One region of the Arthrobacter sp. lap29 genome, then DNA from elsewhere that is predicted to be linked to it. Evidence: riboswitches for the same ligand, from Rfam matches in the RefSeq annotation. Region 1 holds a riboswitch; the other holds the start of a gene.

Region 1 (14,917 bases):
AGAAGAAGCGGCTGCCGCTCTGGCTGCTGCCCATGGGCCGGCTGGGCACGGGCACGCTGAGCACGGTAGCGATACTCACTCGGAGCACGGCGGCTCAGAAGACGGCGCCTCAGAAGACACAGAAGACTAATTCCCTAACGCCTAGCAAAAGCAGTTAGTACACAGTAGGCACAGTAAAGGCCCCCACCGTTCTCCGGAGGGGGCCTTTACTGTGTTTACTTTGCCTGCTGTGCCTTCGTGGGCTGCTGGCTAATTGCTATTAGATGTTTTCGATGACGAACTCGATGCACTTGATCAATGCTGTGATGTCCTCGGGATCGATGGCTACGAACGTGGCGATGCGCAGCTGGTTGCGGCCCAGCTTGCGGTAGGGCTCGGTGTCCACAATGCCGTTGGCGCGCAGCACCTTGGCCACGGCAGCGGCATCGACGGATTCATCGAAGTCGATGGTCACAATGACGTTGGAGCGGTCCTCGGGGTTCACCACGTACGGGCTGGCCACGGCGGATTCCTCGGCCCAGGTGTACAGGCGTCCGGCGGAATCCGCGGTGCGAGCCGAGGCAAAATCGAGGCCACCGTTGGAGTTGAGCCACTGCACCTGGTTGTTCAAGGTGACAAGTGTGGAAAGCGCAGGCGTGTTGTACGTCTGGTTCAACAGCGAGTTATCAATGGCGGTCTTGAGGTTCAGGAAGTCCGGCACCCAGCGGTCGGAGGCCGCGATGCGGGCGGCACGCTCCAGCGCGGCGGGAGAGAACAGGCCAAGCCACAGCCCGCCGTCGGAGGCGAAGTTCTTCTGCGGGGCGAAGTAGTAAACATCGCTCTCACGCACGTCCACGGCTAGGCCACCGGCTGCGGAGGTCGCATCGATAAGGATCAGCGCACCGTCATCGGCACCGGCCACGCGCTTTACGGGCGCGGCAACACCGGTGGAGGTTTCGTTCTGCGGCCAGGCGTAAGCGTCCACGCCGGCCTCGGCAACAGACACCGGACGCGTGCCGGGCTCGGCCTTGATGATGGAGGAGGCGGCCAGGAACGGGGCGTTGTTGGTGGCGGAGGCAAACTTGGAACCAAACTCACCGAAGGAGAGGTGCTGTGCCTTGTTTTCCACCAGACCAAACGCCGCAACATCCCAGAACGCGGTGGATCCACCCACGCCGAGAATCACCTCGTAATCGTCGGGTGCATTGAAGAACTGCTTCAGGCCGCTGCGGACATCGCCCACAAGGTTCTTCACGGGCGCCTGGCGGTGGGAGGTGCCAAGCAGTGATGTGCCGGCTTCGGAGAGTGCCGCGACCTGCTCGGGACGGACCTTGGAGGGGCCGGCGCCGAAGCGGCCGTCGGCCGGGTGCAGGTTGGCGGGAATGGTGAGGGGCGTGGATTCGCTCACAGCTGGCTCCAAAATTTAAGCGATGGAAGTTTCCTTGGTTGATCAAGGACTCTTGCCAATTCTGCCGTAGAAGTTCGCTGAGCGGAAAAATGAGTGGGAAACGAAAAATATTGTTCAACGGAGAACGGCTGCCAGGGATGGACTGGTTACCAACAGGTATGGTATTCAGGCTAACGTAGAGATGAAAAGACTTTGCTCAATATTCTTGCCCAAAACAGGAGGATGCTGCCGTGGCCGATCTGATTGACACGACTGAAATGTATTTGCGGACCATCCTGGAATTGGAAGAAGAGAGCATTGTGGCTCTACGGGCCCGCATCGCCGAACGCCTTCACCATTCTGGGCCCACAGTCTCCCAGACCATTGGGCGGATGGAACGCGATGGCTTAGTGATCGTCTCCGGTGACAGGCATCTGGAACTGACCACAGCCGGCCGTGAGAAGGCAACCCGTGTCATGCGCAAACACCGTCTGGCGGAGCGGCTTCTCGCGGATGTTATTGGTCTGGACTGGGCTTATGTGCACGAAGAAGCCTGCCGTTGGGAACACGTCATGAGCGAAAGAGTTGAGCAGCGCTTGTTCGACTTGCTAGGCCACCCCAAGGAATCGCCGTACGGAAACCCCATTCCGGGGTTGGAAGAGCTAGGTGGCGAAGTGGCGCCCTTATTTGCTGCCGGATTGGTCACACTCGTTGCTGCCATGGCCGCCTATGCTCCCGAACAGGAAGTGATCATCCACCGGCTGTCCGAAAGGATACAGGTGGAGCCCGAGCTCCTGCTCCAATTGGATGAGGGTGGGCTGCGCCCAGGGGCCCGTATCTCCCTAGCCCAGGTGGGCGAGTACATCTCCGTACGGGTTCCCGGCATTGAAGGCGCCTTGGAATTGCCGCCAGAAGTGGCATCCCACGTGTTCGTCTCCATGGGTTAAGAGATTTTTGACACGGCATTTTCAATAGAACAGGTAACGGAATTGTTACGTTTACCGCTTGTGCCGTATAGTATTTATCTGACGCCGTAATCAAAGCGTTACCGTTCTGCGACACCGAACCTTGCCTTCGCAGCCCGGCCAGTAATCATTTAGGCAAGGGCGGGGGAACCACTTTTGACGGCCCAATAGGCCGTCTTGGGGTGAAGTCCACACTCGAATGCAATACCCGCAACAACCCTGACGCAGCATCCTGTTGGACTGCGCCATGGCTATGCGTGTGCCTAAGGGCGTAGGCCGGATCGAAAGTTACACTCTCTGATCCGAATCCGACAGCTAACTTCGCAGGTGCTTTATGTAGAGAGGTTTTTAGTGTCAGAGGTTAAACAGCGGGGACGCCGTCGCGCGTCATCGCAGGCAACTCATGAGCTCATGTCAGTGCCCGGGAGCCGACGTGAACTGATTGCCGCAGAGCGGGCAGCTGCCCCTTCAGGAATTTCAGTAGCCCAGCTGCTGCGTGCCGGAGCCTCCAGCGGCGCCGGCCAGAAAATGGGTGTTGCCATGGCAGCCACAGGCCTGGTCCTGGCTGTCACGCTTCCCTCAGCCCAAGGTGCGGATGAATTCCCCATGGATGCTGCAGCCGCGGTTTCACTGGAGAGTCCAGTCACAGCCGGCGCTCAGATCCCCATTACTTTTGCTACTCCGGACATTGCCAGCGCCCTGAATCCCGATGGTCAACTGAAGGAAACGCTGAAGGTCAACGCCTCCAACGTGGCCCCTCAGGCGGCCAAGGGAACCCTCTCAGCGCCCCTGAAGCACATTGAGACCACCTCACCCTTCGGAAACCGCATCAGCCCCATCACCGGCCAAATCGGTGAACAGCACACTGGTCAGGACTTTGCCGCCCCGTGCTCCTCCGACGTTTTTGTTGCCGCAGGCGGCGTAGTGACGTTCGCTGGCTGGCACAATTACGGCGGCGGCAACAGGGTTGTTGTGAACCACGGTAACGGTCTGTCCACTTCCTACAACCACATGAGCAGCCTCGGCGTCAAGGTGGGGCAGAAGCTTGAGCGCGGAGACCAGGTAGGCCTCAGCGGAACAACGGGCGCCTCCACAGGCTGCCACCTCCACTTTGAAGTCATTATTGACGATGAAGTTGTCGATCCCATGGGTTGGCTCTAACTCCTCCACAGGCCCTTTTAGTTACGACTTAGTCACAGGACCGTGACCTGAACGTGACATTGGGAAAAATCTGTTGTACCGTCGTAATCGCGCCAACTTTGAATCAAGTCGGCGTCCATGAGTTGATTGCCTAGCTCTGCCACTACTCATGGTCCGTTCGTATCAATCGTCTGGCAGGGGCGGGGGAACCAATAATCGGGATTCGCGTTATTTTTGCGAAACCCTAGGGGTGAAGCCGCGAAGCGTTCAAACACTGAATAGGAAGAAATTCCTTACGTGCGCCAACGTGGAGCGGCCGGGTGACTCCCATCCGAATCCGACAGCTTACCTCGCAGGCTTTGGGAGAGGAATCCTTCTTGGCTTCAAACACTGCCCTTGGGCGCCACCGCGCCGAGGTTGTTAAGACCAGTCCGATCTCCACCCTCACGAAAGCCGTCAGTTTCAATGTCGGTGGGGTTGGTCGTCAGGCCGCTGTAATCGCAGCAGCGTCAGGATTGGTACTGACTTCAGGTATCGCCGCAAACGCTGCAACTCCCACCGTGGAGCGCGCTTCCGACGGTGCTACCACGCTGAACCTGAACACGGAACTTGCTTCCGCGATCACGGCAGCATCCACGGTGAAGATTTCCTTCGCCACCCCCGCTATCACCTCCACCCCGGCTCCTGTAGTAGTTGAAGAGCCGGCAGTTGTAGAGGCCCAGTCCAGCGAAGTTGAAGCAGTAGCAGCACCTGCAGTAGCAGAAGCAGCAACAGCAGCAGCAGCTCCGACGCTTACCGTTGCTAGCCCTGAGCCGGAAGCTCCCAAGGTAGTAGCCAATAGCGGAGTCGGCTCAATCATTGCCAGCGCTGCCTTGGCTCAGCTTGGTGTGGTTCAGGACTGCACCGCGCTGGTCCGCAACGCTCTGTCTGCTGCAGGGATTTCCTGGGTAGGCTGGCCTGGTGACTACCTGAACAAGGGCCGGCTAGTATCCCAGGGCGAAGCCCAGCCCGGCGACTTGATTTACTATGCAGATGGTGGCGTGGGCCTGGCCCACATTGCTGTTTACATTGGCAACGGCCAGGCAGTTCACGGCGGTTACATGGGAAACACCCAGATCGCCGGAGCCAGCATACCGGGAGCCTCGGCACCGGTCTTCATTGCAGTGGGTCACTAAGTAGTACCAGCTTTCGTGCTCAAAGCCCCGTCATTCGACGGGGCTTTGGCATTTAATCCCTCGTCTATCCGGGGAGTACCCGCGGTCCCTGAATATTCGAGCGCTGTGAGCATCCGGCTACCTGGGAAGTATTCCGCGCGTCTAAGCCGGGAGTATGCGATGAACAGTGAGCTCCTGATCCGGCACGTCTAGAGCGTCCGGACCGGCACCCTCCGGACCGGCACCCTCAGCGTCGGCGCCGTGTGCACCCACCCCATCCCTGCCTTGGGCATCCTCGGCGGGTCCGCCATGGTGGATGGAGGTGGCCAGCGGAATTTCCTTGACGAACATTAACAGGATTCCGGCCAGCACAAGTAGCGGCACCATGTAAACATAGATGGGTGTCAGCGCGTCACTGTAGGAGCCGATCACCACGGTGCGCAATTGCTCAGGCAGCGCCCGTACTATAGCCGGTGTCAGAGAGTTGATGCCGGTGCTACCGCTGCCGCCGGACGCGCCAGCCGGGATACGCTCTGTCAGCAGTGTTGCCAGCCTGTGAGCAAAGAGGCTCCCCACCACGGCAGAACCCAGCGAAGCGCCGATCTGGCGGAAGTAGTTGTTGGATGCGGTGGCCATGCCAACCTGCGAGTTGGGGAACTGGTTTTGCACAATCAACACCAGAATCTGCATTGAGGTGCCCAGTCCAATTCCCATAAGGGCCAGGTAGCAGCAGATCAACCAGACCTCCATGGTGGCGGACATGGTGGAGAGCAGTACCAAGGCAATAGCCACAATGAACATGCCCGCAACAGGGAGCCACTTGTACCGCCCGGTGCGGCTGACGATCTGCCCCGACAGGATCGAGGTGACCAGCAAGCCAGCCATCATGGGGATCATGAGGAAGCCTGCCTGGGTGGCATTGGCTCCCGTGACCATCTGCAAGAACGTGGGCATGTAGGCCAGTGTGCCGAACATGGCAATTCCGGTGATGAGCCCGGCCGCCGTCGTTAGGTTAAAGTTGCGGTCCTTGAAGAGGTGCAGTGACATGATGGGATGCTCAGCCCTGCTCTCCACCCAGACGAACAGGCAGGCGGCAAGTACCGTGCCTGCACTCATACCAATGATCTGCGGGGAACCCCAGCTGTACTTGGTGCCGCCCCACGTACTGACCAGTACCAGAAGCGTGGAGGTGATGCCAAGAAGTGCCATGCCAGCCACATCCACACGGACCTTAACCTTTGGATGGGCCGGCAGTCGCAGGAAGAAGATGGCGCAGACAATGGCGAGCAAGCCCAGCGGGATGTTCATCCACAGGCCCCACCGCCAGCCGATCCCGTCGGTGAACCAGCCACCCAGCAGCGGCCCGGCCACCGAGGATAGGGCAAACACGCCACCTAGGATACCCATGTACCGGCCACGTTCACGGGCGGGAACAACATCGGCAATGATGGCTTGAGAGAGCAGCATCAAACCGCCGCCACCGAGGCCCTGAACACCGCGGCCTATGATCAGCCACGTCATGTCAGGTGCCAGACCGCCCACGATCGAACCGAGAATGAACACTGAGATGGCCCCAATGAAGAGGCCTTTACGGCCCATGAGATCGCCCAGTTTGCCGTAAATGGGAAGCATGATGGTGGAGGCCAAAATGTAGATCGTGATGACCCACAGCATCTCGTTGACGCCATTGAGCTCGCCAACAATGGTGGGAAGCGCCGTGCTGAAAATTGTTTGGTCAAGGGAGGCCAACAGCATGGTCAACATCAGTCCTGCGAAAACCAGGAGAATGCTGCGGCGATCCGATGCTGCGGGGGGATTCACAATTTTGGTAGTTGAAGTCATGGCTGATTCCTAGCGGCCGGATGATGTGCAGGAGTTTTTGGGTATCTATTGTCAAAAGTAGTACGACGCCGTGCCGTCGCCTTGGCCGGTCACGCCGGCTTTGCGTTGGGGGCGGTGCTCAAGGGGTGCAGTGCCCCCGGAAGTGAGTGGATCCGGAAGTGCAGTGCGCCCGGAAGTGAGTGGATCCGGAAGTGCAGTGCCCCGGAAGTGCAGGGCGCCTCAGGTGTGGGGCGGGCCAGGCGGCGGGCGCCTGAGTGCTCAGGGCCAGTGTTCGTTGGTGGTGACCCGCTGGATCAGTGCGGAGGTGGTGCGCATGAGTGTTTCCCTAGTCGCGGTGAAATTGCCAGCAACCCATTTTTGCAAGGCAAACCGCAGAGCCCCGGAGGCCAGGGCAACCACCATATGCGCCTCGTCCTCGAGATCCGGGGTGTCCGTGGTGCTGCGCCCCTCGTGCTGGAAACGCTCCAGAACGTACCCCGCAAAGATTTCTTCCATTTCACTGATGCGGGACTTTTCCCTATTTAGCAGCTCGGGTGTTTGGTAGATGAGGCGGTGCCTGCCCTGGAACAGTTCCAGATCCGTTTCCGCTGCGAGGAAGGTGCCGCAGATGAGTTCAAAGAGTTCACGGAACACACTGGGCCCGGCGCCTTCCACGAAGTCCCTGTGTTGTTGCGCCGTGGGCAGTGGCTTATGGGCACTAATGTAGGCGCCTTCCTTGCTGCCAAAGTAGTTGAAGAAGGTGCGCGGGGAGACGGTACTTGCGGCACAGATCATCTCCACTGTGACGTTTTCATAGCCGTGGGCTAGTCCCAGTGCAATGGCTTCGCGGCGAATGGTGAGGCGGGTCGCGGCACGTTTTCTACTCCGCAAAGAATGCTGATCGGAATCATCATCGGAGCAGAGTTGAGATGCTGTGTGGTTCGGCAGATCAATTTTCATGACGGCTCCAAAATAAGGTGCGCAGTCTGTGCCACGCTGTTCCGTTGGGCACAAAGTCAGAATAATTGCAGTTCCTGCAAATTTGCAATGAGTGCACAAATACTTTTTCATTTTTCGCTGAGCTCTTGAGGGTGTGGAGAATTCTCAGCTGCTCAGTGCCGATACTATGGCCCCATGACTGACATTGACGGAGGAGATTTGCACGCCCTGATCCTGGCCGGCGGACTCTCGCGAAGACTGGGCGGGGTGGCCAAAGCGGGGCTCATGCTCGAGGAACAAACGCTACTGGCACGCACGGTGGACGCTGCCGCGTGCGTCATCGCAGCCCACCGGACCACGGCGTCCGGGGCAGGAAAAGGCGACGGTGGCATCGCCGTCGTGGGTCCAGTGGAGAAGATTGCTGGCTGGCTGGCAACTGCCAAACACCGCGGGCAGGCGGTGGCGGTGCAGGAGAACCCGCCCTATTGCGGTCCGGCGGCCGGCATTGCTGCGGGTACAGGAGCTTTGGCAGGAGAGTCCGGGCATGTTTTAGTCCTTGCCTGCGACATGCCCCATGCTGGCGAGGTGGCACGTCTTTTGGTGGCAAAACTTGCTGATTGTTCGCCCGGTGAGGGGGTCATGGCTGTGGCTGCGGGCAAGCAGCAGCCGTTGGCGGCCATCTACCCGCTGGCGGAACTACGTGCGGCGGCTGATGCGGCGCGGGCATCACACAGACTGGAGAATGCTTCGGTTTTCTCCCTGATTGCTAGGCTGAACATGTTGGAGGTTGCTGTACCAGCGCAGCTGACGGCAGACATTGATACTTGGGCGGACGCCCGTTCGCAGGGGATCGCGGCCGGGCCGCCCGCTGCGGAAGGATGAGCGTTGGAAGATCACGACGAATTATTGCAAAAGTGGACGCATACATTGCTGGATGCCTTTGAAATTGGTGACCTTGAGGTCGACGTGCACGCTGTCTTAAACGTGGCAGGGGTTGCGGCGCATTCAATCGTGCGTCCGGCAGCACCGCTGACCACCTTCATTGCCGGGTTGGCTGCCGGTTTGGCAGCAGGTTCGGGCCAGGCCACCGAGGAGGCAGCCATGAAGGTAACTCTTCGGATGGCGAAGCAGTTGGCGGCAGCACAGGCGCCCGCGGCTGAAGACGCCACTGGCGCCACTGACTCCGCAGGCGCTACTGACTCCACTGACTCCGCAGGACAATAGGGCGACCAAGATGAATCGTGCCAGTATGGCAGCCGGGGAGGTTGCCAGAGATGCCCCTGAGGGGGTTGCCCAGGCAACAGCCGCTGAGGGGGTTGCCGCGCAGGCTGCGAAGTCGCGGGCGCTGCCCCTTACGTGGATCGAAGCCCGCGATCACGCGTGGAGTGTGGCCCGTCCTTTGGCTGCCCACACTGTTCCACTCGCACTGGCTGTGGGGCGAATTCTCGCGGCAGATGTAGTCTCCTGCCACGCCATGCCACACTATGCATCCTCAGCCATGGATGGGTGGGCGGTTGCGGGGAGTCCGCCATGGATTCTGGCCGAGAAGGGCAGTCGGATCACCCCGGGGCAGGCCGCACCTATAGTCACCGGTGGGCTGATTCCTCCCGGCGCCAAGGCTGTGCTGCGCAGCGAATCGGGCGAGATCTCCACCGACGAGGATGGCCTGCCGATTTTGGTGCGTGGGGCTGGTGCCCGTCCGGGAGAGCCAAAAAACGGCCAGCACATCCGCCCTGCTGGTCAGGAGGCTGCTGAAGCGGAATTGCTGATCAAGGCAGGAGTCATGCTGAACCCGGCACACGTATCACTGGCCGCCCTGGGCGGACTCGACGAACTTCCCGTGATGGGGCGGCCCGCCGTCAAGATTGTCCTGACGGGAGATGAGGTGGTGTCCGCAGGAGTGCCTGAACCTGGTTTTGTACGGGATGCCTTCTCGCCTCAGCTGGGCGCCGTGGTCAGCCTACTGGGCGGTACCGTAGTGGGCCTGCAACGGGCCGCAGATAACCTTGTCTCCATGCTGGATGCGCTGGCCGACGACGAAGAGGACCCGGCCGACGTCGTAATTACCACGGGCGCAACAGGACATTCCAGCGCCGATTTCCTGCGTGCAGCCATCACGGCCATGGGCGGAATTTTTCACGTCCCGCAGATCGCCATGCGTCCCGGACACCCCACCCTGCTGGCGGAACTGCCGGATGGGCGCTTCATTGTAGGCTTGCCGGGGAACCCGTTGGCGGCCATGGTGGGGCTCATGACCTTGGGAGCGCCGCTGCTGGCGCGGCTCGGTAGTATGGCGAAGCCTGCGTTGACAGAGGTGCGGTGTGGAGCGCCCATCAAAGAATTCCACGGGCCCACCCGGCTCATGCCCTACCGGCTGGTGTACGGCCTGGCCTCACCTTGTGCCCATACGGACTCCGCCATGATGCGCGGACTCGCAGCGGCCGATGGCCTCATGGCGGTGTTGCCGCACGGAGCCAAGATGGGTGAGAGTTTGCCTGCCATGCACCTGCCGTGGAAGTAAACACCGTCACGGAAGTCGAATTCGCTTGCCCGGCTGGATGAGCGCCCAGCGCTGCATTGACCCGTGAGAAAAGGTTGCTCTGTGGGGCTAGAGCAGCCTTTTCTCACGGGTGAATTCTCAGAAGACGTCCTTGCGGACATGCAGCTGGCCAAGCAGTGAGCCTTTGGCCAAATTTTCCGGATCATTCCACCCGCCGAGAACTAGCATCCGCGCTATTTTGATAATTGCGACTCGGGCGCCATTTCCCATATCGTTCTTGTTGATCACGGCCTGGTGCCACCCCAGCGTACTGGTGAGAAAGTTGCGGTCATGGTCCTTTGATTGTTGTTCGGCACTTAGATGATGTGCGCCATCATATTCTGCGCACGTACGGTACCGAGGGCATGACAAATCTGGAGCAATTTTAGGGTTCCCGGCATTATCCCTAATTTCAAAGTTACAGATGAATTCTGGGAGCCCTGAACGTTGGATGGACAGCCTGAGCTGGGTCTCCGGTGCTGAATCTGCGCCCACCCGCACCAGCTTCATGGCTGCCGTGAGCGTGCGTATGCCGCGCTGGTGTGGGTGCTGGGCAATGTACGCATTCAGTTCACTGATTTCCACTAGCGGGAGCTTTCTGGGACCAAAATGCAGGTTATGGGCACAAACGATCTGGTCGGCAACAGCAACCAGTTCATTGACCGTGAGAATTGCTGCAATGTCCACCAGCGTTCTTTGAACGGATGTGACGGGAATACCTTCAACCATGGCGTAATCACGGGCGGTCAGGGACAGCTCATGACCGTGAACTCGGCTGCGCTGTGGTCTGCCTTGTCCAAGATTCTTGGACAAGTGGATCTCTTCATTAGTGAGATACCGGAGGGGGAGCCGGAATTGATGAAGCTTTGCTGCTGTGATGTGGCTGATGAGACTTGAGTTAGTCACGGACGTGATGGCCCGGCAGCTATCAAGGAGGCTAACGTTCATGCCTTGAGGCATACGTACTTCCCGGCATGGTGTCCACAGGTCTGAGGCCCGGGTTCTACCTCGGCTTATACCGGCTTGGCGGGCTTGAGTCAGTGTGAATGGCTTCCCGGCTAGGTTCCAGGGGAGCTGCTGTGGATTTCTCATGTCCTTATTGAGGACCATTTAGGCGGCGCATCCCAGCTAGCTCGTGGCTTTTGTGCATCACTTGGCAAAGCGCTGCTGCTGTGGAGGAAAGAAGGGAGAGATGCCCGAAGCCCGAGTCGCCGTTATCCGAAATTGATCCGTGAGAAAAGGTCGCTCTCACCCGTGAAAGCGACCTTTTCTCACGGATCAATGGAGGAATGCTGGCGGAGTGGGGCGGAACGGGAAGAAATGGCGAGTGTGAGCACTAGGACAGTGCTGCCCACGATCCACTGGCCTGATTCCAGTGGGTTCAATCAGCGCTGGGCCCTGATTCCGGCGGGAACAAACAGCGCTGGGCGCTGATTCCGGCGGGCTGAATCAGCGGTGACGGGCTCAATCGGTGGCGACTGGCTCCAGCCGGATCACCACTGACTTTGACGTGGGAGTTCCGCTGACATCGGCCTTTGAATCCAGTGGAACCAGCACATTCGTCTCGGGATAGTACGCTGCGGCGCAGCCCACGGGCGTGGAATACGCCACCACACGAAAGCCCGGGGCGCGGCGATCCACCCCGTCCTTCCACTCGGAGACCAGATCAACCATGGCGCCGTCGGCAAGGCCGAAGGTGTCCAGATCCTTCTGGTTCACGAACACCACGCGGCGTCCGTTCTTGATGCCGCGGTAGCGGTCATCCTTGCCGTAAATGGTGGTGTTGTACTGGTCGTGGGAGCGCAGGGTCTGCAGCAGCAGCCGCCCTTCCGGAACCCGCGGGTACTCCATCTCATTGCCCGTGAAATGTGCCAGGCCGGAATCTGTGGTGAAGGTGCGGGAATCACGCGGGCCGTGCGGCAACACAAAGCCGCCGGGCACGTCGATCTTCGCCTCGAAGTCCTCGAATCCGGGCACTACTGCAGCAATGTGGGAGCGGATCAGGCTGTAGTTCCCTGCTAGCGCTTCCCAGTCGGCCACGGGCGCATTGGGACGGGTGCCGCCGTCGTCTGTGGAAAACAGCAGCTTGGCAAGCTGGCAGACAATGGCCACCTCGGAGAGCAGCATGCCCGACGCCGGTGTGAGACGCCCGCGTGAGGCGTGTACGGCGCTCATGGAGTCCTCCACTGTGACGCGCTGATCGCCACTGGCCTGGGTATCGCGCTCGGTGCGGCCCAGGGTGGGCAGAATAAGCGCCGAGCGGCCCGTGATCAGGTGGGACTTATTGAGTTTGGTAGAGATTTGCGCCGTCAGGGAGAGCTTGTTCAGGGCGGCCTCGGTGACTGAAGAATCCGGTGTGGCACGGACAAAGTTACCACCCATGCCTACGAAGACTCCAGCCTTGCCATCACGCATCGCCTCGATGGCGGCCACGGTATCAAAGCCGTCTGGGCGCGGAGAGGCGAAGGAGAATTCTGCGTCGAGCGCATCCAGGAAGGAGGCTGGCATGCGCTCAAAAATGCCCATGGTCCTATCGCCCTGGACGTTGGAGTGACCGCGGACGGGGCAGACACCGGCGCCGGGCTTACCAATGTTGCCCTGCAGCAGCAGCACGTTGACAACGTCACGGAGCATGGCCACCGAGTGCTTGTGTTGGGTCAGCCCCATGGCCCAGCAGACCACGGTTGCCTTGGACGCAATGAGACGTTCGCCGGTGGTGCGGATCTGCGCTTCGGTGAGGCCTGTTGCTGTGACGATCTCCTCCCAGCTCACTTTATCCAGCTGTGCTATATAGTCTTCCAGGCCTGTGGTGTGGCTCTCGATGAACGCGGTGTCAAAGACGCGGCCGGTATTGGGTGAGCCCGGACGGCGCTGTTCCTCGAGCAGAAACTTGCCCAGACCTTGGAACAACGCCTGATCTCCACCAAGCTTGATCTGCAGAAAATCGTCCGCCAAGGCGGTGCCGCCGCCCACGAGTCCACGAATAGTTTGCGGGTTCTCAAAGCGCATGAGCCCCGCCTCGGGGAGCGGGTTCACGGCCACAATGACAGCCCCGTTTTTCTTGGCCTTTTCCAGCGCAGAGAGCATGCGGGGGTGGTTTGTGCCCGGGTTTTGACCAGCGATGATGATCAGCTCGGCCTTGTACATATCCTCCAGTGACACCGAACCCTTGCCAATGCCAATGGTCTCCGTCAGGGCAGATCCGCTGGATTCGTGACACATGTTGGAGCAATCCGGCAGGTTGTTGGTACCCAGCCCGCGCACCATGAGCTGGTACAGGAACGCCGCCTCATTGGAGGTGCGTCCCGAGGTGTAAAAGATGGCCTCATTGGGGTCCGCCAGCGCCTTGAGTTCATCCGCAAGGATCCCCAGCGCCCTCTCCCAGGTGACGGGGACGTAGTGATCGCTGCCCTCGGCCAGGTACATGGGGTCAGTGAGTCGGCCTTGCTGGCCCAGCCGGAAGTCATCCCATTCCCGCAGCTCGCTCACACTGTGCTCTGCAAAGAACGACGGCGGCACGCGCCTCTTCGTGGCTTCCTCGGCTACCGCCTTGGCACCGTTTTCGCAGAACTCTGCCGTGTGCCGCTTGTCCGGATCCGGCCAAGCACAACCTGGACAGTCGAAGCCGTCCTTCTGATTGAGTTTTAACAGGGTTTGAGCCGTGCGGAGTGCACCCATTTGGTTCAGTGAGACCTCCATGGAGTGCAAAATGCCGGGAATGCCCACGGCCTTCTTTTGCACTTTGCCAACGGAGAGCTTTTGTTCGTCAATGTTTTCCTGGGGCGCTTTGCCAGCCATGATGGATCCCTTCATCGTGGAGCATCTAGTGTAGATCTTACGCTTTAGTTTTTTTGAAAGGATTTTTATGGGACGGCTCATCCGCAGAGTCAAGGCCACCAAGGTCAGTGTGGCCGATAATCGCCGTATTGTGCGTGAGGAATCGCTGGCTGTGGAGGAACCTCTGGAAATTCGGCTTGGCCACGAATCATTTTCTGTCACCATGCGAACCCCCGGCGACGACTTTGACCTTGTGGCAGGATTCCTTGTCTCCGAGGGTCTCATTTATGAGCCGGAACAGCTGATTTCCCTGCGTTTTTGTGCTGGCGAGGATGAGAATGGGCAGCAGACCTTCAATGTTGTAGAGGCCCAGTTGCGCCCCGATGTGGCCATGCCGCTACCTTCGGCCCAGCGCCATATCACCACCTCCAGTGCCTGCGGAATTTGCGGCACAGCCTCCATTGAGGCCGTGCACAAGTCAACACACTTCAAGCTCACCTCAGACGTGGATGAGGTACTGATCTCAGCCTCGGTGCTGGCCGGCCTGCCAGAGGTTCTGCGCGGGGAGCAGAAGCTCTTCGAGAAGACCGGCGGTGTCCACGCGGCAGGGTTGTTTGCCCCGGACGGGGAACTGCTCTCGCTCCGGGAGGACGTGGGGCGGCACAACGCCGTGGACAAAGTGGTGGGTGCGGCCTTCCGGGAGAAACAACTGCCGCTGCGCAACACCATCTTGCAGGTTTCGGGACGAGCCTCGTTTGAGCTCGTCCAGAAGGCCGCGATGGCGGGGGTGCCGGTGCTCGCTGCCGTGAGTGCACCCTCATCCTTGGCCGTAGAACTGGCCCACAACAGTGGTGTGACCTTGGTGGGGTTCAGCCGCGGCGCCACCATGAACATCTACACGCATCCAGGGCGCGTGGGCTAAGCCCTACCTGTTCGTGAACTCGCGGATCTCATCCATGGTGGGGGATTGAGCCAGACCGAGTGCATCAGGGCGGATGCCGTTCTCTTCTGCGCCTTTCGGGAAAACATAGAAATACACGGGGACCAGCGGTTTGATTGAACCCGCCGATTCCGCGAATGCCCGGAGCGAATCGCCCATGACTGTTTCCAGATCAGCAGACGGGGAAGCCGTGACTCTGGCCGTGACGGTGGCGCCCAAGCCGCCGGGATCTGTGTACCTGATGCTGTTTTTCTCAACACCTGAAACAGAGTAGAG
Region 2 (14,917 bases), on a different contig from region 1:
GATCCAGGGGATCGTGGCCCTGTTGGGGACACCTGGGAAGTTCGTGGTGCTGATCCTGCTGGTGCTCCAGCTGGTCTCCTCCGGCGGCACCTTCCCCTGGCAGACAACCCCAGAACCCCTGCACATCATGCACCAAGTACTGCCCATGGGCCATGTTGTGGAGGGCATGCGCCACTTGATTTACGGCTCTGAGATTGCAGCGCTGGTGCCAATAGTCCTGGGCCTACTGGGCTACATGGTCCTCGGTTTCGTGATGGCCTGGGCAGCCGTCCACCAGAAGAAGACCTGGACACTGAAAACCCTCATGCCCGAGATGGAGGCCTGAGCCACCCGGCAGAGTGGCTAACGCGGCACCACAAAGTTCACCAGCGTGGCGTCCTGACCGTCAAGGGTGGCCCAGTCGCCACTGTGCTCAAACACGGCAAACGCACTCGTGGGAAACCCTGAGGCCAGATCCATGTAGGCGTCCTGGTCTGATTCCCGCGACGCCAACCGCAGCGCCAGCGACTGGATACCTGGCATGTGGCTGATCACCATCAGGGTACCCACGGTTTCTGGCACGTGATTGATGACCGAAAGCATCGAGGTGGCTCCGGCCGCATAGAGGCCCGATTCCAGCTTGGGGGTGGGTGCCTTCTCGCCGAGCTGCTGGCACACCCAGGTACACGTCTGACGGGTGCGCAGCGCTGATGAGCACAGGATAAAGTCCGGGACCACCGAGTTTTCCATCAGCCATCTGCCAGCCAGGGGCGCCTCGGTATGGCCACGTTGGGCCAGTGGCCTGTCATGGTCTTCTACGCCCAGCGGAAATGCCGCCTTGGCGTGGCGCATTAGGATCAGCCGCTTAATGTGGTGTTCGCTCATTCTTCTAGTTTAGTGAGTGTTAGAAGTGCACAACGGCGGATTCCCCGCCCAGGTGGGGAATCCGCCGTCGTGCATGTTCAGGAGCGCTACTAGAGCCTTCAGTTATGGGCGTTAGATGGAGTATTCCGGCGCAGCCCAAACAACCACTTCGGGGTGCTCGTAGAAGCGGTAGCCTTCGCCGCGGACGGTGCGCACGGTGTTGGCCAGGCGGCCCAGTTTGGAGCGCAGGCGGCGGATGTGCACGTCGATGGTGCGCTCGTTGGGGACCTCATCGGCGTTGGACCAGAGCCCGCTCAAGAGTTCGTCGCGGCCTACGGTACGCGTGCCGTTTTCCACAAGGTAGTTCAGCAGCTCGAACTCCTTGAAGGTGAGGTTCAGGGTATCGCCGTCCAGGTGTACTTCCCGGCGGGCCAGGTCAATCAACACGCCAGTGGGGCGCTGTTCCGCGGCGGGGGTGCGCACGGGTTCCTGACGCTGGCGGCTGGCCACTGTGGGATCGCCGAAGGTGGAACGGACCACGTCCAGCGGGGTTCCCACCGCGTCCGACGGCGCAATCGCCACCGCTGCATAGCTTTGGGCCTGCGGGACAAGGGTTTGTGCGTAAGCACGAATGTCCTGTGCAAGCTTGGCCAAGGACGTTCCCGCAGCGGCGGCCGTGTCCTCGTCCACGCCCACGTACAGCACAAAGCCGCGGGCAACGTTATCGGGGCTGACGCCGCGGAGCACATCTGCCTCGCCGCCGGCAATAACGGGCGTGGGCGCCGTCATGGGGTTGCTGTCAGCGGCCGGGACGGCGCGCAAGCGGGCAGCGGCGCTGGGAGTATCGGCGCGGTAGCCGGCGTGCTCTTGGTGTGAGCTGCGGTATCCAGCACCTTGGCTGGTGTTGCGGGCAACGGCCTTGGCGGCGTTGCGGACAGAGATGTGGACGTATCCGGATGCTACTGACATTGAACTACCTAGGTGTATGGCCGTGTGAGGACGGCGCGAATGCTTCCTGTGGTTCTGCCCCTACAGAACCGAAAAGCCCTGTCTCCAGAGCCGACCCAAGGGCAAGGCTAGCTGCACGTACCTAACGCGTGGTGCGCTGGGATGGCTGCCAGGAATGTGAGCTAGGACTGCATTCGACAACCACGCGTAAACCGTCCGGTCGATCCGAGGCGGGCAGTTGCTGCGGCTGCAGAATTTACTGAGTGGGTGTTCACACTTGCCAGTGTCCTACGTAACAAAGGGAACTTGCAAGTAACATAGCCCCAAAGTGTCCACGATGTGAGATTGTGCTCTAATTTGTGATCAAGCCGATACTGTTGCTTTGCTCTCACTTTGTGGCCATATGACGCTTTGCGTCAAAGAAAATAACATTATTGAGTGCTTTGAGATCAATAAGTTCGAACAATATGCTCATTCGTATAAATTTATTCAGCGCGTTCAAAAGCATGGCTAAGATGCCCTCGGCAAGTTGGCCGGTCCGCCCAGCTTTCTCCCAGATTTTCACGCTAGGTAAACAGATGTTTACTTAGAGGACCCCGGGCGCTCACTGTTTACTTTTGCTGCTCGCTGATTGCTCCGGCTGATTGCTGATTGCCGATTGCTCTGGCTATCCCGCCGTGTGGCGCAGTCCCCGCACCATCCACGCAGGCCGCAAACTCTTGAATTGATCCCGCAGCCGCACATTATTGCGCCTGTTCATCAAGAACAGTGCGGCCAGGCCCGCCACGAACGCCACAACGGCCCCCATCCCCAGTGACCACCGGGCCCCAAACTCGGTGGCAATCCAACCAACAAGTGGTGCCCCAATGGGTGTCCCACCTTGAAGGACCACCATGTACACAGCAAGCACCCGGCCCCGCATGGCAGAATCGGTGGTCAATTGCACGGTGGTGTTGCAAGCGTTCATGAATGTTAATGAGGCCAGCCCCACGAGGATTAGAGCCAGCGCGTACAGGACGTAGCTCGGCATCAGGGCAGCTATGCCCACTGTGACACCGAAGGCCAAAGCACCGCCAACTATGTACATCATGCGCATGTTCTTTCGCCGGGCCGCCAGTAAGGCCGCACCCAGCGTGCCAATCGCCATGACGGAGCCGAGCAACCCGTACTCCCCTGGTCCCAAGTGGAACACGGTGGTGGCCATGAGTGCGTTGGTGATCTGGAAATTCATGCCAAAGGTGCCCACCAAAAATACTAGGACCATGATCATCAGAAGATCTGGCCGCTGCCGAATATAGACCAGTCCTTCGCGGATCTGCCCCTTGGCTCGGGGCACATGTACCGCGGGGACAAGTTCTGCGGTACGCATCCGCCACAAGGAAAAGATGACGGCGGCAAAGCTGGCGGCATTGATAAGAAAGGCGGGGCCCGTGCCCACCAGGGCAATGACCAGACCGGCAACGCCGGGGCCTGCCAGCCGAGCTAAGTTGAAGGAGGCACTGTTCAGCGCAACTGCGTTGGGTATGTCGTCCTTTCCAACTACCTCAGAGACGAAGGCCTGACGTGACGGTGCGTCAAAGGCACTGGCCACACCCAGAAGAAGTGCCAGTACATATACATGCCACAGTTGTACAGCCCCCGTAACAACCAACATTCCCAACAAAAACGCACAAAGTCCCATGGCTGTCTGTGTGATGAGCAGCAACTTGCGCTTGTTCACCCGGTCACCGAGCAGCCCGGCGTAGGGACCAAGGAAGACAATGGGCAGGAACTGTAGGCCCGTAGTGATGCCGGCAGCCGTTCCGGAATTGTGGGTCAAAACGGTCAGAACCAACCAGTCTTGGGCAACACGCTGCATCCACGTACCAATATTGGACACCAAAGCCCCTGTTACCCAGAGCCTATAGTTATGCACTTTCAGGGCGCGGAACATGGAGTTCATCTAGGCTTTCACCTCTTGCATGCCCATCTCTGGTGCGCTCATAGCTTGCAGAATCATTGAGGCCTCATGGAGCGTGGCCTGCTGTGCGGGAGTAAGCGCCGCTAGCCGCTGCGCCAGCCACGCAGTCCGCATGGACCGTGCCTGCAGCAGGGCCGCACTTCCAAGGCTGGTGATACTAATACGTACCTGACGTTTGTCCAGCGGGTTTTCCCCACGGCTCACAAAACCGGCCACCACCAGATCGTTGACGATCCTTGTCATGGACGGGGCCGCAATCTGTTCCCGGGCGGCCAGTTCTCCCACAGTGCGGGGCGCACCCATGAGTCCGGCAAGTACCGAATAGCGCCCGGGGCTAAGTTCCCCGGTGGCTGCCTCAGCCCGGATCCGCCTCGAAGTACGCATTACTGCCACGCGCAGTTCCGCGGCTAAGGGGCCAGTATCAGGGGTGTGGTCCAAAATGGTGCCGTCAGGGGCGGTATTGTGCTGGGAAGTCTTAGCCATCAGTGCTCATCTACCTCATTGCAAATCTGCCTAGTTAGAAACTAGTTTCATATATCCTCCTTGCAACTCTAGATCCTTAGCATTGCTAAGTAAATATTACGTGGCTCACCCGCTACAAAGGTCGTTACCATAATGTGACATAGGGTTCCGGTTCGGTTACGCTGGCAGAAGTGCCCGCTGAGCCACCATCGGCTCTTGGCATCAATGGACGGATCGCCGAGCTCTGCCCCCGCCCATTTCCCAACTTCTCCATGGCAGAGACGGGGGACCCATTATTTGCGGGCCTTCCTCACTTGGAAGCCCTTGGGGTTAAGCCAGTGCAATAACAGCCGATTATGAGCAGTGAAAGCTGCCACGGACCATTGCACGGCCGGATTCTCTAGTCCGTTCCCGACAGCTCACCTCGCAGGCGTAGAGAGGCTCCTCCATGTCTTCAACCCCCCAGCGCGGCCGTCGCCGCGCCGAGCCTGCCAGCCGCCGCCGCCCCTCGGTCCTGCGCACCTCGGCCTTCGCCACTGCCACCAAGTGCGTGGCAGCCGCATCGCTCGTAGGTGTACTTGTTGCGGCAGGCTCGGTGGCCTCGCATTCATCTAGTGATGATGCCGCGGCGAGCTCCATTGGCAGCTTGGCGTCAACCGTAGATCAGGGCGCCCCTGCCATCTCCGCTCCTACCGACGCAGCTATCAGCTTCTCCGGAATCACTGTCAGCTCAAAGCCCTCCCCCACGTCCGGCCCTATCGCCGCCGCTGTCAAAGCCGAAGCGGAAGCGGTCAAGCCGGTGGCGAAAGAGACACCCGCCCCGCCAGCCCGTGCCGGCGCCGTGGATGACCCCGCTGCAGCTCGGGCCTTCGCCTCAACCCAGCTGGCATCCTTCGGCTGGGGAGCAGATCAGATGAGCTGCCTGAGCCAGTTGTGGCAGCGCGAGTCCGAATGGCTCACCTCCGCCGAAAACGCCTCCAGCGGTGCCTTTGGGATCGCGCAGTCGCTGCCTGCCAACAAGATGGACAGCGCAGGAAGTGATTGGTCCACAAATTATGAAACTCAGATTCGCTGGGGAATGGGCTACATCCAGGACCGGTACGGTTCACCCTGCGGCGCTTGGGGCCACTCCGAATCCGTGGGCTGGTACTAATCCTGCACACGCTGGAGATTCCTGGCGGCACCATCACCTTACGTAATGCCCGCTCCGGGACACACCGCGAGGTGGCCCTGGCGCCCTTCACTCTGGGCCGCACGCAGATCACCCAAGCCCAGTGGCACAAGGTGATGGAGCATAGCGGGACCCCGTCAACCGCCGTCGGGCTTCCACAGCATGGGCTCACCTGGTTTCAGGCCGTGGACTTTTGCAATGCAGCCTCGGTGCAAGACGGCTTCACCCCGGCCTATGAAATCTGCGGGCGCAGCGTCGAGTGGGACGTGGCAGCACAAGGATACCGCCTGCCCACCGAGGCGGAATGGGAGTGGGCCGCGCGTGGCGGGACGCTCTCCGCGGTGTACGGCGAGTTGGCCCAGATTGCGTGGACTGCCCTGGACGCGGTTGAGGGGCCGCAACCAGTCGCCGGCAAAAAACCCAATAACTACGGCCTGTTTGACATGATCGGCAACGCTTGGGAGTGGTGCTGGGACTACGCGGACACGGCCCGCTACGGCGAGTACAGGAGCCTGCGCGGCGCCGGTTGGGATGATCCGCCGTGGAGTGCCCGGGCCTCGGTCCGCCGGGGCAGCGCCCCGGATGCGGTCCTTGAGGATGTGGGATTCCGGGTAGCGCGCGGGCCCGTGGGCGCACCGGGCTCATGTCTAGCGCAGGGCTGGTCCGCAGCCGCAGACAAAGAACGTGCGGCCATCACTGGCCCGCGCCCTGTGGGCTGGACACCGCTAAAATCCCGCTAGTGTCCCTCCAGCCCGTCCTCTCACACAGCCGTGAGCCGCATGCTAACGGCGAGAGTTAGTCCACCACGCCGTAGAGGCGGTCGCCGGCGTCGCCCAAGCCCGGCACAATGTAGGAGTTCTCATCGAGACCCTCATCAATGGATGCAAGCACAACGTGGACGTTGTCACGCCCGCCATGAGCGGCTTCCAGCTTCGCCAGACCTTCCGGCGCTGCGAGCAGGCAGATGCAGGTGATGTCCGCGGCGCCGCGGTCAAAGAGGAACTTGAACGCCTCAATCAAGGTGCCGCCGGTGGCCAGCATGGGATCCAGCACGTACACCTGACGGCCGGTCAGGTCCTCGGGCAGGCGTTCTGCGTAGGTAATGGCCTCGAGGGTTTCCTCATTGCGTGCCATGCCCAGGAAGCCTACTTCGGCGGTGGGCAGCAGGCGGGTCATGCCTTCAAGCATCCCCAACCCGGCGCGCAAAATCGGGACAACCAGTGGTGTGGGCTTGACCAGTCCAGTGCCCACGGCGGAGGTCACCGGTGTCTGAATATTGACCGGCTCCACCCGCACTCCGCGGGTCGCCTCGTAAGCCAACAAAGTCACCAATTCCTCGGTGAGCTGGCGGAAAACAGGTGACGGTGTGGTCTTGTCCCGCAGGACCGTCAACTTGTGGGCAATAAGCGGATGGTCCGCAACGAATACGCGCATGAATAAAAGCTACCATTGAGCCGTGCCCAACACCTCTGATTTCTACCCAATAGAGACAACCACCACGGCTTTGCATGATGGTTGGATGGGTCTTGCCCTTGACCAAGCACAGTTGGCCCTTGCCACGGCGGATGTGCCCATTGGCGCCGTAGTGCTTGGACCGGACGGGGAAATCCTTGGCGTGGGCCGCAATGAGCGTGAAGCCCACGGCGATCCCACGGCGCATGCGGAGGTAGTGGCGATCCGGGCGGCCGCCGCAAAGTTGGGTGAGTGGCGGCTGGCCGGCTGCACCCTGGTAGTCACGTTGGAGCCCTGCACCATGTGCGCCGGTGCCATAGTTCTGGCCCGGATTCCACGCGTGGTTTTTGGCGCGTGGGATGAGAAGGCCGGCGCTGCAGGGTCGGTCTTTGATGTGCTGCGTGAGCGCCGGCTCAACCACTGGGTGGAGGTATTCCCCGGTGTGCGCGCGGACGAATGCGCGGCACTGTTAAGGGACTTCTTTAGTAGCCACCGCTAGTAGCCTGCGGCCTCAGTGGCAACCCCCAGAAAATGGTTCAGTGGCTGCTCTTAGGGCTCGATGGTAAGCGTCTGCGAGGGCAGCACACAGGAAGCCCTGTGGATTTCTGCTGCGCCATGGCCCACCCTATTGTTCCGCCCCGTGTCATCGCACCAGTCCAGGTTATAAGGGAAGGCAGCCACAGATCCTGTGCCGGGGACGGCAGATTCGGGGAGGGTCACGGCGGTACTGAACCCGCCGGCGTCGTTCATGGGAGCCAGGGTGTCCACAATCTTTACACCGGAGCCATCCATGACTTCGAGCTGGATTTGCGCGGTGTCACCATAGCGAGGGTTGCATGTGGCATCATCGGCACTGATGGTGAAAGACTCTCCGGGGCGGGCAGCATCGGCGCTGAGCGAGAACGAGGGCGGCATGCAGCCGTCGCCCCCAAAGGTTCCGACCGGCTGGCCGCAGCCCGTTCCTGACAGGAGCAGCACTGCCGCCACAATTCCTGCTGCTTTTCGCATCACGGCCGCCTTACCGTTGCCCGGCCGCCGCGTTGAGTGCGTCGATGCGTTTTTGCCGGCTCGCGGGCGAGTCCAGGCTGAAGGAGCGGAAATCTCCCAGGTCTTCGCGGATGAATTCCTCCACCTCGGCTATGCGTTGGCTCACGGGGGCGCTCGGTGGTTCGAAGAGCCAGTGGGCAATTCTCTGCCCGCCTGGATCGTACTGCCACAGCCCTATGATCCGCCCGCGGTCCACGATGGGGTGATCCGGCAGATCGGCCTGCAGGGCAACTTTTGTTTTCAGGAGCGCACGGTCCCCGTCATCACCGGCAAAGTGCTCCACTGCGTTCCGGCGCAGCAGGAAGAGGGAATCAGAGCCAGCCAGCAACTGGATTTGCTCCTCTGGCGGGAGGGTGAAATCTTCGGCTGCCTGAACATCCCGTGGCAGCATCCACAGCCCCTCATGTTCTACTGCGTCCACAGCTTCCAGCGCCGCCTTTGTTTGCGCCACGGTGAAGGCTGTGAACCACTGGGTTTGCTTCAGCGTTGCCCCGCCGGTCCACCCCAAGTACTTCTCCATGAGCATGGCGCGCGCATCCTCTCCCGATTCATGGACAGGGCTCAGATCCCATGCAGTGTAGGCGTAGCGCTGCTGATCGAGCCTGCCGTTGACGGGTACGCAGCGAATGCGGCCATCAGCTTGCAGCAGCCCGAGCACTGTGGGCAGCGTGGTCGCTACACCCTTCTTCTTACCGGCATCGCCGAGGCTGCGCACCGCCTCACCCAACTGTTCCTTGAGCTGTTTCGGATCAAGCGGGCCGTTGGCGTCTCTTAGTATTTCCAGGGTCTGCGCCTCCAGCGCGGCCACTTCTCCACGTTCGACGCCGAGCTTGTCCAACACTTTCACCGTTGCCTCAGCGGCGCCCCGGCCAAGCGACAACGCCCACGGAAAATCGTCCTCGCCCAGCACATAGGTGCAGCCGCGCGCCGTCGGAAGTTCATGGATGCGCAGGGCCGCAACGTCGGCATCAGCTTGTTCCCGGCGAATGCCAGCACGGGCGAACAAGGTCAGGTAAGGGTTGGCGCCGCCCACGGAGCGGGCCCAGCCCGCCAGGCTCAACACCGTGGCGGCGTCGCTGCCGGCCAGTGACCCGTCAAGGCCTTGTTTGTGCCAGCTCCAAGCACGTCGCGTTGCGCTGTCCATGGCACCATTGTGCACCCTGGGCCCATGATTTTTGTTGTAGCGCTTTGACCCGGTAAGGTTGAGCCGTTGGTGACGTGTCCGAGCGGCCGAAGGTGCAACACTCGAAATGTTGTTTAGGTGAGAGCCTAACGTGGGTTCAAATCCCACCGTCACCGCCAATGAAAACCCCCGGGAAACCGGGGGTTTTCGTCATTTTTAGGGATTATCAGGTGCGTTTTCGGTGCAGATTGCGCTTGCCTGCCATCGAATCTCACGCAAGGTCCCCGCAAGCTGTGACTGCGCTCCTCTTCTCGCCAGGTTCGACGCTGAAGCCGGAATGATTACCGCCCCGTTCGCGCCTATCTTGCTGCGCAGGGAGTCTGTCTCCAGTGCGGAGGTGGAGAGCCTCACCCCCAGCGCCAGCAAAGTGGCTCTCGCGGAGATAAGCCGGTCAAAGTCCGACAACGCACGGCTCGTGGTCGCAAACGTTCGTGTCATAACCGCGACCATCTCGCGCTCATACCAGTTAGATTAGGACTCGATCATCGCGATGTACGATGCACTGCTGCGGGACACTACTCCTGAATACACAGGCCATTGGCGCAATGAACAGGTTTGGGTTGGCAGCGGCAGCATCTCCCGCCACGCTGCGACATTTGTGCCGCATCACCACACTCGGATCCCCAGCCTTATGGCGGACGTTCTCGCCTTCGCCCAGCGCGCTGACGCCTATTTCCGCGCGCTGACCGAGTACCGGGCTGGGAACACAAATGCCATCATCACAGCCGTGGCTAAGACGTCCTTTGCTGCAGCACAGAACGGCCGCCAGCTGGTCGATGACATCCAGGCGGCAGTTGCCCGTTGGGACCATCAGGTCATCGCCCTAAGCGACTCCTCGGTGCACCGGATCAAGCAGTACCTGCTCCGCCAACCGCATCTAGCAGGCGCCGGAGATCCTCGGCGCACTCGATGCTGTCGGCGCACTGGCTAGGCGCCGCACAGGGAACTGGGCGGCGTTTGGGCCTTTCAGGCGGCCGTTGGTAGATTGGAAGGGTCACCGCTATTGCCGGTGGAATATTTTTAGTTGCCTGCAAAGCACCTGCGGCAACACAGCCGCCGATCCCGGTCTACGCCCCTTGGGCCTTCAAACAAAGGAATGTCATTGAGCACCCAAACGCAAAACAAGTCCTCAGCAAGCGCGCAGGAACAGGACAACGGCAGCCGGTCCGGAGCTGTGATCGGAGCCGTCACCGTCTTCATCGGCATCGCCGGCTTCTTCGGGCTGATCTGGTTCGGTCTCTAACCCTAAAAGATTTCCACAAGAGCCCCCGGCACCGGCTGGGGGCTCTTGTGCGTTCTGTGTGCAACTAACGTTCCACTAAACGCCCCGGATAGACCGGAAGTTCCCGTCACCACGAATAAATACCACCCCGCTGACACATAGAAATCCCAGTAAACATCCAGCTACCGTCTGGTTCGATGCCCGAGAATGAAGGCATGGCCAACCCTTCATCAGAGACGCCCACACCACCGGCCGCCCTGCCCACGCTCACCCGCGCCGACGGCGAACCCATCCGCGCACTCGTGGTGGATGACGAACCAGAATTAGCGGATCTGATGCGCCGTGGCCTGGAAATCTCTGGCTGGGACGTGGCCACGGCCAATGACGGCTTTGCGGCGCTGAAGATCGCCCGCGACTTTGCCCCGGACGTGCTGGTTTTGGACATCATGATGCCGGGCATGGATGGGGTGGAATTATTGCAGCGGATGCGCACCATCTACCCGGAGGTCCCCGCCTTGTTTTTGACCGCCAAAGATGCCGTGGCAGATAAAGTGGCCGGTTTGCAGTCCGGCGGTGATGACTATGTCAGCAAACCTTTCAGCATGAAGGAAGTACTGCTGCGGCTGCACCGAATTGTTGCCCGTTCTGGCATCACGGCTGCGAACTTTGGGGTTCTAACCGTGGGAGATCTTTCCTTGAATAAGGACACTAAGGCAGTCCACCGCGCAGGGAGCGAGATCAACCTGACCGCAACGGAGTTCGAGCTACTGAAAATTCTGATGGAAACCCCCCGCCATGTGGTGAGCAAAGCCCGTATTTTAGACCGCGTCTGGAACTACGATTTCGGCGGCCAAAGCAACATTGTGGAGCTCTACATCTCCTACCTGCGCAAAAAGATTGACGCCCAGAACCCGCCCATGATTCACACAGTCAGGGGCTCAGGCTACGTGATCAAGCCATGTTGATCACAGGCACCAAGCCGTGGCAGGCCCTGCGCCCCTCCACCTGGCATCTAAGCACCCGGCTCGTTGCCGTCATGCTGGCTCTCCTGACGGTCATTTGTGCGCTGGTGGGCATGGTGAGCTATTCAACCCTGAGCATGACGGTGCGGAACCAGCTCGATTCTTCCCTGCAACAAGCGTCAGTGCGCACAGTTGCCTTTTATACAAGCCAAAACGGCGCCAACCCTCCCGATCCCCTCAACGCACGGGCAACCAGCGCTGGCCAGTTGAGCGCGGTCCTGAGCAGCGGCGTAGTGCATTATGCGGGTATCCTCTCCGGCACGGGCAGCCGACAACAATTAACCACCGCAGATGCTGACATTCTGGCCCAGCTCTCCCCCAACGGCGAGCAGCGCACCAAGAAACTCTCCATCGGCGGATACCTTTTGCAAGCTGAAGCTGTTCCCAATGGCGACGTCCTCATTACCGGGTTGCCACTCGCCGCCACCGAACAAACCCTCTCCGCCCTGGTGCTCTCCATTGTGCTGGTCTCTTTGGCAGGGCTGCTGGCGCTGGGGTGGGCCGGGACAACCATCATCCGGCGCAACATGCGCCCCCTGGCGCAGCTTTCGGACACCGCAACCCAAGTCTCTACGCTCAGGCTCGACGCCGGAGAGGTCGCCCTAAGTGCCCGGGTCCCGGCCGCGGCGGCTAGTCCTGGGACAGAAGTAGGCAATGTGGGGTACGCCTTCAATGCCATGTTGGACAACGTGTCCCACGCCTTACAGGCACGTCAACACAGTGAGACTAAGTTGCGCCGTTTTGTGGCCGACGCCAGCCATGAATTACGCACGCCCCTGACAGCGATCCGCGGCTACGCCGAACTGCTGTCCATGACCGAGCAACTGAGCCCCGACGGACAAATCTCCTTGGACCGCGTGCAGGTTCAGTCAGTGCGAATGAGCCGGCTTGTGGAAGATTTACTGACACTTGCCCGGCTGGACGAGGCCCGCTCAGCGGGCGGGCCAAGGAACCCCGGACAACAAATACCTGCAGTGTCCGTAGATTTAGGGCCGCTGACTCTGGAGACCGTCCGCGATATTCAGGTGGCCACTCCTGGGCACCACTGGAGCTTTTCTGTTCCGGACCAACCGGTGAACGTGGCCTGCGAGGCCACCACTATGCGCCAGATACTTCTGAACCTTCTCTCCAATGCTGCCAAGCACACACCCGCAGGAACAGAGGTGCATATCGCCTTGTCCCAAGCTACCGACGGCTCGGCCCTTTTGGAAGTTTCTGACAATGGTCCCGGTATTGACCCCGAGTTCCAAAAAATCATTTTTGACAGGTTTTCCCGCGCCGATCAGGCCCGCACCGCAACATCTGGCAGTACCGGTTTGGGGCTGAGTATTGTGCGGGCAATGGCGCTCGCCCATGACGGCACCGTATCCATGGCCAGCACCCCTGGGCGCACCACGTTCACCGTCCGCCTGCCCGGCTCCTCCCCTATTCCTCCAGTACCCACTGTTCCCCCTGTTCCGCCCTTTCCGATGGTTCCCCCTTCCACGGCCCCCGAAGCAACAGCCTCGCGGGCGGAAAATTCCCGCCCTGAACTGTCCCGCCCCGGCGTGGCAACGTCAGATGGCGTACACGTTTGCGGCCCGACTTTACCCTGATCACTTCCCCTCGCTAAACTTCAGTGGTCAACCGATGGAAAGGAGCAAGGTGCCTCACGCTCCCTTCAGACTGCTCCGAACCACGGCGGTAGCTACCACCATCCTCGGTTTGGCAGCAGGGGCGCACCTCTTGGGCGGCGGCACACTCCCCGCTCCAGCGATCATGGTCGCCATCATGGCACTACATATTTTGTGCTCCACGATCGCCACCAAATTCCAAATCTCGCCCGCCACCATGGTGGCCTTGCTGGCGAGCAGCCAACTGGTTCTGCATCAGAGCTTTGAAACGCTCTCCCATGGCGCCCGTGCAGGTGTTGTCCCCGGAGCGCCGGCCATGAGCCACCACGGCATGTCCGCTGAGGAACACGCCTCCGCCATGATGGCCTCTTCCGTCCCGCTGGCAAGCTCTGGGATTGAGAACCTTAGCCACACAGTGCAAATGTCACCGTGGATGTGGGCGGCCCACATCGCTGCCACGCTCGCCGCGGCCGGCCTGCTCGCCTATGGTGAGAACGCTCTCTGGGCACTCGCGGGCTGGCTGCGCCCACTGTACCGCAGCGCCGCTGTTGTGCTTAAAATTCCGGCAAAACCAAGCCGGCCAGCCATCATGCCACGCCCGTTGCCCCGCCTGCCGTGGCGCAATCTGCGTGCCAACACCCGCCGTGGTCCACCTGCCGGAGTAGCAATTTTCGCCTAGCACCCTTCGAACTCGTCGCGGGGTGCCATTACCCCGTAATTTTTTGCGCACCCGCCCATTCGAAAGGCTTTCATCATGCGTTTTTCACGCACTCTCAAAATCACCCTCGCCGTTGGCGCCACCAGCACCTTGATGCTGTTGGGCCTGGGCAGCGCGTCTGCCCACGTGAGCGCCACTCCCACAGAAACCGCGGCCGGATCCTATTCACTGGTCACTTTTTCGGTGGGCCATGGCTGCGATGGCTCGCCAACCACCGCGCTGACCATCACCTTGCCCGATGAGTTGAACTCCGCCACCCCCACTGTCAACCCGAACTGGACCATCAGCACCACCAGCGAGAAGTTGGACACTCCGCGCACCTTGGCCAATGGCAGCAAGATCAGTGAACGCATGGCTTCCATCACCTACACAGCTAAAACCCCGCTGGTTGACCATGAGCGGGACACCTTCACCTTGTCCGTGCAGTTGCCTGATGCGGTGGGAACCACCCTGCACTTCCCCACACTGCAAAAGTGCGAGGTGGGACAAACCGATTGGAAGGAAATTCCGGCCGCCGGTGCGGACCATGACTCCGTGGACGCCCCTGCCCCCGAGCTGACCGTCACCGCGGCTGTGGCGGAGGGCGACGGGCACGGCGCCCCTGCCGCTGACGCCGCCCCCGGGGCTGCCGCGTCCGTTCAGAAGAGCGACGCCGGTACCGCCTGGCCCGCTTGGCTCGGCTTGGGTGCGGGGCTGGCCGGACTTGTTCTGGGCGGCTTGGCATTTTTGCGCACCAGCAAAAAGGCGTAACGAAATAACTCCGCCTGGCACCCCGCTGGCCACCCCACCCAGATGACTGGCGGGCTGCCGCAAACTATCACCATCTGCCAAGGTAAGTGAGCGCAGCCGTGAGAAGCATTTTTTGCTTTGTCACGGCTGCGCTGACACTCCGGATGGAGAAAATGTGCCAGCCCCGATCAAACCGCACACGGCGGGGCCAGTTGACTCATTAACCTTCGCGCGGAAAAGTAGGGGCATGACTTCCCCACAACGCACCCCCGTCCAGCAGTACTCGTGGGGAAAGCTGCTCACGGCAGCTTCCATGATCCTTCTAGGCAGTTCACTGGCTGCGTGTGGAGCGCAGAGTTCCGGGGACTCCACAGCCTCACCGCGCCCCAGCAGCGCTGCCACCACAGCCACCACGGCCAGCCCCAGCGCAGGTACACCATCCCCCACAGCTGGGCAGGCGCCGTCGTCCGCGGTATCGCCTACAAGCGCTGCCCCCATCACGCCCACAGACCAAGGTGTACCGCTGTGTCCCGCGTCCTCTTTGAGT

What was found. Region 1 has a riboswitch for cyclic di-AMP ahead of RY113_RS09305 (M23 family metallopeptidase). Riboswitches for the same ligand answer to the same signal wherever they lie in the genome.
Region 2: it holds a riboswitch for cyclic di-AMP, as region 1 does, so the genes downstream of both, RY113_RS07335 (transglycosylase) here and RY113_RS09305 (M23 family metallopeptidase) in region 1, are expected to answer to the same signal.

The regions. Positions count from the first base shown of each region.
Region 1 is NZ_JAUCEK010000004.1:358,746-373,662, reverse strand. Features, by position in the region: gene RY113_RS09320 (DUF3027 domain-containing protein) at 1-130, shown strand, start outside; gene serC (phosphoserine transaminase) at 260-1,387, opposite strand; gene RY113_RS09310 (metal-dependent transcriptional regulator) at 1,618-2,313, shown strand; cyclic di-AMP (ydaO/yuaA leader) riboswitch at 2,416-2,677, shown strand; gene RY113_RS09305 (M23 family metallopeptidase) at 2,683-3,492, shown strand; cyclic di-AMP (ydaO/yuaA leader) riboswitch at 3,643-3,844, shown strand; gene RY113_RS09300 (NlpC/P60 family protein) at 3,849-4,646, shown strand; gene RY113_RS09295 (MDR family MFS transporter) at 4,788-6,467, opposite strand; gene RY113_RS09290 (TetR/AcrR family transcriptional regulator) at 6,726-7,406, opposite strand; gene RY113_RS09285 (NTP transferase domain-containing protein) at 7,581-8,267, shown strand; gene RY113_RS09280 (DUF6457 domain-containing protein) at 8,271-8,609, shown strand; gene RY113_RS09275 (molybdopterin molybdotransferase MoeA) at 8,620-9,906, shown strand; gene RY113_RS09270 (hypothetical protein) at 10,024-10,737, opposite strand; gene RY113_RS09265 (FdhF/YdeP family oxidoreductase) at 11,389-13,722, opposite strand; gene fdhD (formate dehydrogenase accessory sulfurtransferase FdhD) at 13,790-14,623, shown strand; gene RY113_RS09255 (hypothetical protein) at 14,627-14,917, opposite strand, start outside.
Region 2 is NZ_JAUCEK010000003.1:382,704-397,620, reverse strand. Features, by position in the region: gene RY113_RS07360 (YhgE/Pip domain-containing protein) at 1-325, shown strand, start outside; gene RY113_RS07355 (histidine phosphatase family protein) at 343-864, opposite strand; gene RY113_RS07350 (winged helix-turn-helix domain-containing protein) at 976-1,812, opposite strand; gene RY113_RS07345 (MFS transporter) at 2,459-3,733, opposite strand; gene RY113_RS07340 (MarR family winged helix-turn-helix transcriptional regulator) at 3,734-4,234, opposite strand; cyclic di-AMP (ydaO/yuaA leader) riboswitch at 4,455-4,658, shown strand; gene RY113_RS07335 (transglycosylase) at 4,662-5,366, shown strand; gene RY113_RS07330 (SUMF1/EgtB/PvdO family nonheme iron enzyme) at 5,333-6,124, shown strand; gene upp (uracil phosphoribosyltransferase) at 6,180-6,818, opposite strand; gene tadA (tRNA adenosine(34) deaminase TadA) at 6,841-7,335, shown strand; gene RY113_RS07315 (hypothetical protein) at 7,386-7,844, opposite strand; gene RY113_RS07310 (DNA glycosylase AlkZ-like family protein) at 7,855-9,027, opposite strand; tRNA gene RY113_RS07305 (tRNA-Ser) at 9,096-9,185, shown strand; gene RY113_RS07300 (hypothetical protein) at 9,557-9,997, shown strand; gene RY113_RS07295 (hypothetical protein) at 10,169-10,309, shown strand; gene RY113_RS07290 (response regulator transcription factor) at 10,504-11,253, shown strand; gene RY113_RS07285 (HAMP domain-containing sensor histidine kinase) at 11,247-12,905, shown strand; gene RY113_RS07280 (hypothetical protein) at 12,955-13,602, shown strand; gene RY113_RS07275 (YcnI family protein) at 13,678-14,391, shown strand; gene RY113_RS07270 (DUF4232 domain-containing protein) at 14,618-14,917, shown strand, end outside.